DNA from 3 places in the Paenibacillus sp. Marseille-P2973 genome. Region 3 is predicted to be linked to each of the others. Evidence: predicted binding sites of a transcription regulator. Region 3 holds the regulator's gene; each other region holds the start of a gene.
The links. The regulator Rex, encoded in region 3, represses fermentation and respiration genes when NADH is low (regulators of the CRP and FNR family bind a similar motif). The targets are predictions, from matches to a motif close to TTGTGAAATATTTCACAA.
Positions count from the first base shown of each region.

Region 1: the regulator Rex is predicted to act here: its motif matches at 1,157-1,174, upstream of qoxA (cytochrome aa3 quinol oxidase subunit II).
Region 2: the regulator Rex is predicted to act here: its motif matches at 1,783-1,800, upstream of adhE (bifunctional acetaldehyde-CoA/alcohol dehydrogenase).

Region 1 covers NZ_JAGQEH010000005.1:52,232-55,380, forward strand. The annotation lists gene qoxB (cytochrome aa3 quinol oxidase subunit I) at 1-141, opposite strand, end outside; gene qoxA (cytochrome aa3 quinol oxidase subunit II) at 167-1,132, opposite strand; gene KB559_RS12365 (diaminopimelate dehydrogenase) at 1,561-2,538, opposite strand; gene KB559_RS12370 (copper resistance protein CopC) at 2,800-3,149, shown strand, end outside.
Region 2 covers NZ_JAGQEH010000001.1:86,034-89,182, reverse strand. The annotation lists gene KB559_RS00450 (GNAT family N-acetyltransferase) at 1-598, shown strand, start outside; gene KB559_RS00445 (Crp/Fnr family transcriptional regulator) at 726-1,442, opposite strand; gene adhE (bifunctional acetaldehyde-CoA/alcohol dehydrogenase) at 1,846-3,149, shown strand, end outside.
Region 3 covers NZ_JAGQEH010000002.1:578,436-581,584, reverse strand. The annotation lists gene dinG (ATP-dependent DNA helicase DinG) at 1-810, shown strand, start outside; gene KB559_RS06230 (redox-sensing transcriptional repressor Rex) at 848-1,510, shown strand; gene KB559_RS06225 (amidohydrolase) at 1,488-2,789, shown strand; gene KB559_RS06220 (cell wall elongation regulator TseB-like domain-containing protein) at 2,851-3,149, shown strand, end outside.

The DNA of each region.
Region 1 (3,149 bases), on a different contig from region 3:
AGTCAACCATTCACGCCACAAGTAGCCCCATTTTTTAAAATAAGTCAGGCCGATAAGAATGGCTAACGATGCGACGACGATGCTGACCATCGCGCCATAGATCATCGGTTCGCCAGTGACGAAAAATTCGTCCCATTTCATGTCTAGCTAACTCCCTTCCGTTCTATTAGTTGCCGTGCGAGCTATGATCCGCCGCTCCAGCGTCGTCTGTGCCTGTCGAATCCATATTCATTTCGGAGTGGTCCATTTCTCCGGACTCTGAATTCATATCCATTTCTTCCGAACCACCATGGTTGTGGCCGGCATTTTCACCTTCTGGAGCAGGTCTGAACTCAAGGTGTGTTGAAGAATAAGATTTTCTGCCGACATGACTCTCTTTAAGCAATGAGTCGAATTCCTGCTCCGTCAGTTTCGGAGCCGTTGTTTTGACTTCATCAAGCCATTCTTCATAATCCTTCGACGTCATGGCCAGCGCCTCGAACTCCATGTGCGCGAAGCCTTCACCGGAGAAGTTGGAGTTTTTCCCCATGTAAGATCCGGCGTGCTCAGCTACAAGGTTAAGCTTGTTGACCATGTCGCTCATCGCATACTTCTGTCCGCCAAGCTGCGGGATCCAGAAGCTTGAGATTGGCCCATAGGCATACAATCTGAACTCTACCGGACGATTCGTCGGGAAGTTGACGTAGTTGACCGTCTCAATCCCTTCCTCCGGATAGCTGAAATGCCATTTCCAGTTGGAAGACGCCGCATAAATCACGAGCGGTTTTTGGTCTTCGTAGCCTTCCGGCACCTTCTCTACTGCGGCAGTACTCCGAATTGTAACGACCGACAAAATGGTAACAATAATGACCGGAATCGTAATCCAGGTGATCTCCAACCATTTGTTCCCCTCCATATGAGGCGGCTCATAGTCAGGAGCGGCTTTAGAAGCGCGGTATTTGGTAAGCATGTAAACGTAAAGAATATAAACAACCAGCAGAACTAGCGCCATTACCAGGATCGAGAAGATAATGACATTAGATTGTGTCTTGGCCACCGGACCTTTCGGGTTTAGTACAGCTAAATTGTTGCATCCGGTCAGAAGGACAAGAAACGCTGAAAAGACAGCGAGCAGCAATCCCTTCCTTTTCATAGGATTCCGATACCCCTTTCTAAATTGTGAACCTCATCACGATGAGCGAGATGAATTCTTGATTATCAGTTAAGTTTTATGTTAGGGAAGCCTTGAACTAATGACAATTCATAGAGAAAGGAATAAATGCAATAAATTTACATTTATATCATTAACGGTCCTCTGGTTTGATCACCCCAATTCCGATTACAGACGATTAGAGCTCAAATTCAGCCGTATTCGGCGATTTTGATAATTGTTCACATTGCATTCCAAGGAGTGCCGAGTTCGCAAAATTGTCATAATGATACCCCTGTTAGTGATATTAATCACTTACTTATTCTGGACACTCCAGCAATTGATGCATGAATAACTTTAGGAACAATCAAAAAAAGTTGCCCGGCCATCCGGCCAAGCAACCCTTATTTATCCTTATTATTCCGTTTTTGTTACAGCAGTTCTTTACGAAGCTGCTCCGGCGATTTCGGCGACAACAAACCAAACGGAATGTCGAAGACTGTTTTCGCGCCGGTTTGTCCGGACTGGGACAGCTTGTACACTGCGCGGGCATATGCGACCAACACGCTGGCCGTAAATTCCGGATTGCTGTCCAGCTTCAGGCTGAATTCAATAATTTGCGTATTGTTCTCCCCTGTCCGTCCGCTGCGAAGCACGTTGCCTCCATGCGGCATGGCGGAATGATTTTGCTTCAATTCTTCTTCGCTGATAAAGTTGACGGTCGTCAAATAATCGGAGAAGTAATTCGGCATTTCTTTGATTTCGCGTTCAATCTTCGCCAAATCGGCGCCTTCCTCAGCGACGACATAACACTCGCGAAGGTGCTTTTCTTTCGTCGACAATTCCGGGTTTTCTCCGTTACGCACACGTTCCACGGCGGATTCGATCGGAATGGTGTATTGTACACCGTTTTTCACGCCCGGTACGCGACGGATCGCATCGGAATGCCCCTGGCTTACGCCTTTGCCCCAAAAGGTATACTCTTTCCCTTCCGGCAAAACGGCCTGCGCTAACAAGCGGTTCAAGGAAAACAACCCTGGATCCCAGCCCGTGGAAATTACGCTGACGTTCCCGCCTTTTTGCGCCGCAGCGTTGACTTGCTCAAAATAATCGGGAATTTTCGCATGCGTGTCAAAGCTGTCAACCGTATTAAACAAAGCCGCAAGCTCCGGCCCTTGTTCAGGAAGGTCTGTGGCCGAACCGCCGCAAAGGATAAGAACATCGATCTTGCCTTTATAGTTCTCTACCTCAGAAATATGCACGACGCCGTTTGCCGCCGCAACCTCATTCGGATGTCTTCTTGAAAAAATAGCGCTGAGCTCAATGTCGGGGTTTTGCTTGATCGCTTTTTCGACGCCGCGACCCAAATTACCGTATCCTACGATACCCACCTTGATGTTCGATGCCACTGAGGTTTCCTCCTTTAATAAAAATATGCATACTTATTATTTTAACGCACGCCAGCAGATTTTGAAATCGCCAACATACAAAGAGTGCAAATAAACTGCTTATTCGTACAAACAATAAAAAGTCCAACATTCACACTTTAGACATACCACCGGGCATAATTGGAAAGGTGTGGAAGTTTTGACTATACTCATCCGGTAATAATAGTTGTAAAATAAGATAAATGTGTAACATATGTCATTGCAATTGTAAGGTGGTGCGTTTTGCGTCTGAAAAAATACAAACCGTACGTGATAGTTCTTATTCTAGTTTTAGCATGTTGGGCCGGTGTTATTCCGGAACACGCCTCCGCACATGCTTATGTCGTATCTTCCTCGCCCTCTTCAGGGGAAGTGCTGGAGAAATCACCCGAATCCATATTCATTCAATTTGATGAAGAGATCGAACCCGCCTTTTATTCGTTGCAGGTACTAAGCCCCTCCGGGGAACGCCTTGACAAGAAGGATGCCGCTATCGATCCGAGCCGTCCCGACAGACTTGTCGCCGGGCTAACTCCCGGATTAGAGGACGGAATTTATACGATTAAATGGAAAGTTGTCTCCAGTGACGGTCA
Region 2 (3,149 bases), on a different contig from region 3:
GACAAAAGTCCTTGATGATTATGAACATAAGTGTGAATACATATATCTTTTCGCGAATGAATCCGTATTGGATTTTTATCCGAAATTCGGATTTCGTCCGGTTCAGGAACAGCTTTTTTCACTGGGAAATATATCGGAATATCGATCTGGTTCAGCTGCAAATAAAAATGTCAGGAAGCTGGATATGCAAAATGAGGCTGACCGGGCATTGATGTATCAAAGATCTCTGGAAAGGCTCCCCAATTCTCAACGCTGGGGAACTGCTAATTCGGAAGGGATACTCATGTTCTATGGTTTGAATGTTTTTAGTGAGGAGATTTATTATTTGGAAGAGGAGAATATCATCGTTATTTATAAGAAAGAAGAGGATCGTATCGATCTGTTCGATATCATAAGTGCAAAGGAGTTTGAAATTCAGGATATCCTATCGCATATTGCAGACAAAGACGTTAGGAAAATCGTGTTTCACTATACTCCGGATTATAAAAATATGGATCTTAATCAGCAAGTGTATGATGGGGGACTATTTGTCAGGACGCGTAACAGCGACATTTCCTCGTTCCACAACATAAAATACCCGATTACATCTACCACTTAAGGCACCGCTGTTCAGAATATAGAATGGCAAGGTTAATATTACCTCTATACCAAACAGGACGGGGCAGATAAACTAAGGCTGCACCGTCCTTGTTATAAAGTTGTTTCCCCATAGACATCTCATTTTATTAGATCCGGCAAATTTCATTCGGACAAAGCTCACAATGGCAAATGTCCTGCAGCATCACGAGGTCCTTGATTACGATCATGCCGTTCTCATATTCGAGTGCGTCCTTCTTGCGCAGATCGCTCAACATCCGGTTGACGCTTTCGCGGGTGGCGCCGATCATGTTCGACAGGTCGGTATGGGTGATTTTTTTGTTGATAAGGATATTGTCACCATGTTGTTCGCCGTAAGTATTGCTCAAGCGGATCAGGGTCGAGCAGAGGGCACCCGGTTTACCGTACATCATCAGGTCGCGGAACTTGGTTTGTGTCAGACGGTGATGAATCCCCATCCATTTCATAAAGTCGATCGCAAAATCGCAATGCTGGCAAATCATGATTTCCAGGTCTTTTTGTTCAATTACTCCGATCTCGCTGTCCTCAATAACTTCTGCAGTGAAGCTGTGCTTAGTGCTAAAGAAGGGATCCGCTTGGCCCACCATATCTCCACGTCCATACATATAGAGAATGAGCTCTTTTCCTTCATCGGTCGATTTGGTCAGTTTGACGCGTCCGCGTTTAACATAGAACAGTTTATCGGAAAAGTCGCCTTCCCAGAACAAATGCGTTCCTTCGGGATATGCTTTTTCTTTCATAGTGACAAGAAGACGGTTGAAGTTTTGCTCTGTAAAACAGCTCGTATTGCCGCGGGGCAGCGTAGCGCTCACGATTTCACTCATCATTGATTTCCCCTTTGTGTTCCAAATTTTTCTGAAAATTTTAAATTAATTATATAACGTTTTTAGAGGTTTGAGGGGACTGTAAAGCCTGAAAAAGTGTCGAAATTTCAACATTGTGACTAATTTCACTTTTTTACCGAGTGTAATATTGCTCACTAAATAGGTTGGGAATATAGGCCTAGAAAGGCTGGAATGCAAATTTGAACTGAAAAAACAATCAAAGAACAATGAAAAATTTCATTATTTTAAAGTACGTGAAAAAATTCACTATACAAATCAAACCAGCTGTGCTATGCTAAGACCATAAGAGAAGCGCAAAGCTTCACAAGGATGGACCCGAACGTGAAATAATTCACTAGAAAGAAAAGGGTTGTCCATTACCCAACTTAGGAGGATGAGAGAAATGGCCGTTAAGAACGAAGTTACGACAAAAGCCGAGCTGACTGCACAAGATTACATTCAAACCTTGATCGACAAAGGTAAGAAAGCATCCGAAGCTTTTATGGGCATGGATCAAGAGCAAATTGATAAAATTGTGCAGGCTATGGCGCTGGCCGGACTTGACAGACATATGTATCTGGCGAAGATGGCGGTTGAAGAAACCGGACGCGGTGTGTACGAAGACAAGATCATTAAGAACATGTTTGCGACCGAGTATATTTACCACAGCATCAAGAACAACAAAACGGTTGGCGTAATTGAAGATAACCCTTATGACAATTTCCAAAAAATCGCAGAACCGGTTGGCATCATCATGGGGATCACTCCTGTAACCAACCCTACATCGACTACCATTTTCAAAGCTCTCATTGCTATCAAAACTCGTAACCCTATCATCTTCGGTTTCCACCCATCCGCTCAAAAGTGCAGCGCGGAAGCCGCGAAAATCCTGCTCGAAGCTGCCGTTAAGCACGGAGCGCCAGCAGATTGCATTCAATGGATCGAGAATCCTTCCATGGATCGTACGAACAGCCTGATGAACCATCCTGACGTTGCTTGTATCCTGGCAACCGGCGGATCGGCGATGGTTAAAGCGGCATACAGCTGCGGCAAACCGGCACTCGGCGTAGGTCCTGGTAACGTGCCTTGCTTCATTGAAAAGAGCGCGGATCTGGATCAAGCGGTCAATGACCTGATCCTTTCGAAAACGTTCGACAACGGCATGATTTGCGCATCCGAGCAAGCGGTAATCATCGAAGAGCCGGTGTTCGATCAAGTGAAGAAGAAGATGATTGCAAACGGCTGTTACTTCGTCAACAAAGATGAAGCGGCTAAACTGACAGCCGGAGCCATTATTGCAGACAAATGCGCAGTGAACCCGAACATCGTCGGCCAACCTGCCGTAAAGATCGCTCAAATGTGCGGTATCGATGTACCGGCCGGAACGAAGATTCTGGTTGCCGAAATCGAAGGCGTAGGTCCAAAATTCCCGTTGTCCGCTGAGAAATTGAGCCCGGTTCTGGCTTGCTACAAAGTTAAAACAGCCGAACAAGGCATCGAACGCGCGCTTGAAGTGGTTCAATTCGGAGGTATGGGGCACTCTTCGGTAATTCATAGTAATAATGAAGAAATTATTCAAAATTATTCGGATCGGATGCCTACTTGCCGGATTCTCGTCAACCAACCTTCTTCGCAAGGCGGGATCGGCGACATCTACAATACGAACCTGCCTTCGCTGACGCTGGGCTGCGGATCTTATGGACGTAA
Region 3 (3,149 bases):
GACAAAAAGAAAAGTGTAGTCATGACCTCGGCTACGTTGTCGGTCGACAAATCGTTCCAGTATATGATAGATCAGCTTGGATTAACCGAAGCCGCGGCGGAGGACAGACTGATTACTTCGATGCTGCCTTCCCCGTTCAATTACCGGGAACAGGCGCTGCTGGTCATTCCGCGGGACTTTCCAAGCGTAAAGGGAAGTGTAGGCGACGATCATTTCGTGGCTACTCTGGTTCAGTCCCTTGCCGACACAGCGGTGGTAACGAAGGGCCGTATGATGGTCCTGTTTACATCGTACCGGATGCTGAGGCAGGTATATGATCCTTTGAAGGAGCAGCTGGCCGGACAAGGAATTACCGTGATCGGGCAGGGAATGGATAGCGGAAGCCGGACCAAGCTGACCCGTCGCTTCCAGGGACAACATGCTTCGGTGCTGCTCGGAACGAGCAGCTTCTGGGAAGGCGTGGACATTCCGGGGGAAGCTTTGACGAGTCTCGCTATCGTCCGTCTGCCTTTTCAGCCGCCCAACCACCCGCTTGTGGAGGCAAAGAGCGAACGGCTGCAGCAGCAGAAGAAGAACCCGTTCATGAAGCTGTCCGTTCCGCAAGCCGTCATTCGGTTCAAGCAGGGCTTCGGACGTCTGGTCCGGTCTTCGCAGGACCGCGGGATCGTGGTTGTTTACGATACACGCATCTTGGAATCTTACTACGGGAAATACTTTTTATATTCTTTGCCCGGACCGAAAATGGAGCATATGCCGCTCGGGCAGATGGTTCCGCGAATTTCGGAATGGCTGAACGCAGAGGAACAATAAACGTTCTTCAAATCGCGCCTATTAGGGGGATAACCAAATGAAATCGGAAAAAATTTCTGACGCCGTAGTACGCAGATTGCCGGTGTATTTACGTTTTCTTAATGAACTGAGCCGCCGGGAGGTCCCGACGGTTTCTTCTCAGGAGCTTGGACAAAAGCTGGATCTCAATCCGGCGCAAATCCGTAAGGACCTAGCTTATTTCGGCGACTTTGGCCGGAAGGGGATCGGATATGACGTCTCCTATCTGATCGAGAAAATCCGCCAGATTCTGAACTTGGACCAGCAGATCAACGTGGCTTTGATCGGAGCCGGTAATCTCGGACAAGCATTGTCGAATTACAACGCTTATTTGAAGGACAATATGAAAATCGTCGCCGTATTCGACGCATCCCCTGGTAAAATCGGTACCCAGATCAACAATATCACGATTCAACCGATCGAAGATCTGGTGGATACGGTAAGAGGCAATCAGATCCGGATCGGAATTATTACGGTTCCCGCACCGGAAGCCCAGCGAGTAGCCGACCAGCTTGTGGCCGCTGGAATTGGGGCTATCTTGAATTTTGCGCCCACGATCCTTAAGGTGCCTTCTGAGGTGCGGGTGCATGCGGCCGATTTCACAACCGACTTGATGAGTCTTGCTTATTATTTGAACGGAGGAAAGGAACATTCGGAACATGAATCGGAAATGGTTGATTAAAGACGGAACCTTCGCCGTGCCGGACCGGGAGAAGCCGGTCATTCGCGGATATATGCTGGTAGAAGGCAGCACGATTACTTATATAGGCGAACAGCGCCCGGAAGAAGGCGTGGAGGGCGCCGAAACCTTCGACGGTAAAGGCCTGCTCTTCTTGCCGGGACTCGTCAATACCCATGGTCATGCCGCCATGTCTTTGCTTCGCGGTTATGGGGATGACATGGTGCTTCAAACCTGGCTGCAGGAAAAAATGTGGCCGATGGAAGCTAAATTTACCGGGGAGGATGTCTACCGCGGCACAGCATTGTCCGTTCTGGAAATGCTGAAAGGCGGAACAACGACCTTCCTGGATATGTACGATCACATGGACCAAGTGGCTTCCGTTGTCGAGCAATCGGGGATCCGGGCGGTACTGACGCGCGGAGTCATCGGGCTATGCCCGCCTGACGTTCAGCAGCATAAGCTGGATGAGGCGGTGGCTTTTGCCCGTAATTGGCATGGTAAAGCGGACGGGCGGATTACGACGATGATGTCGCCGCACTCGCCTTATACCTGTCCGCCGGATTATATCGAGAAGATCGTTCAGGCGGCACATGACCTGAATCTGCCGCTGCATACGCATATGTCGGAAACACGGGCCGAGGTCGAGCAGAACGTAGCGGATTACGGATTGCGTCCGGTTCAGCATTTGTTAAACCTGGGATTGTTCAGCCGTCCGGCACTTTTGGCACATGCTGTGCATTTGACGGATGAGGAGATCGAAATTTTGGCGGCGCACAATGTGGCCGTTTCCCATAACCCGGGCAGCAATCTCAAACTGGCAAGTGGAGTTGCCCGCGTACCGGACCTGCTTAAAGCGGGCGTAACCGTATCATTGGGCACAGACGGACCAGCAAGCAATAATAACCTAGATATGTTCGAGGAAATCCGCCTGGCAGCTCTTATTCACAAAGGAGTCTCGGGCGACCCGACCGCGGTTCCGGCCGCGGAAGCGCTCAGAATGGGTACGGAATACGGTGCGAAATCGCTCTTCCTTCAAGACACGGGCAGGCTGGCCGCGGGCATGAAGGCGGACTTCATCGCGCTGAATACAGAGCAAGCCCATTTCTTGCCACGGACGGATTATATTTCCCATGCCGTTTACTCGGCGGGTTCGAAGGATGTCGAGCATGTTTGGGTGAACGGTAAGCAGGTAGTTAAGCACGGAGCTTGTCTGACACTTGACGAGGAGAAGGTCCGGTTTGAAGCCCAGGCTGCCTTTGAGGGCCTGTTAGGCCGATAACATGCCGCAGGGTATGAAAGAGAAACCGGAATAAGCCGGCATCGGGGAAAGGAAGAGTAGGTTGAAGAACAGAACCAAATGGATCCTGCTCTCCATTGTGATTTTGGTGCTGGTGCTCATTGGCCTTCACCGCTTTTATCTGTATGTCCACGAGGATATATGGCAAGGAGAGAATGAAGCCGTTCAACGGGCCAGACAGGAAACCGGACTGACCGAAGCCGAAAAAGTGTGGAAATCGGTCTGGGACAAAGTATGCTGGGTAGTGGAAGGCAAGGATGCAGACGGACAAGAGATCATGGTCTGGCTGCCGGAGGGCGGGCAGGCTGAAGTAAAGCCGCTGTCCGAGGGCGTATCGGAAAG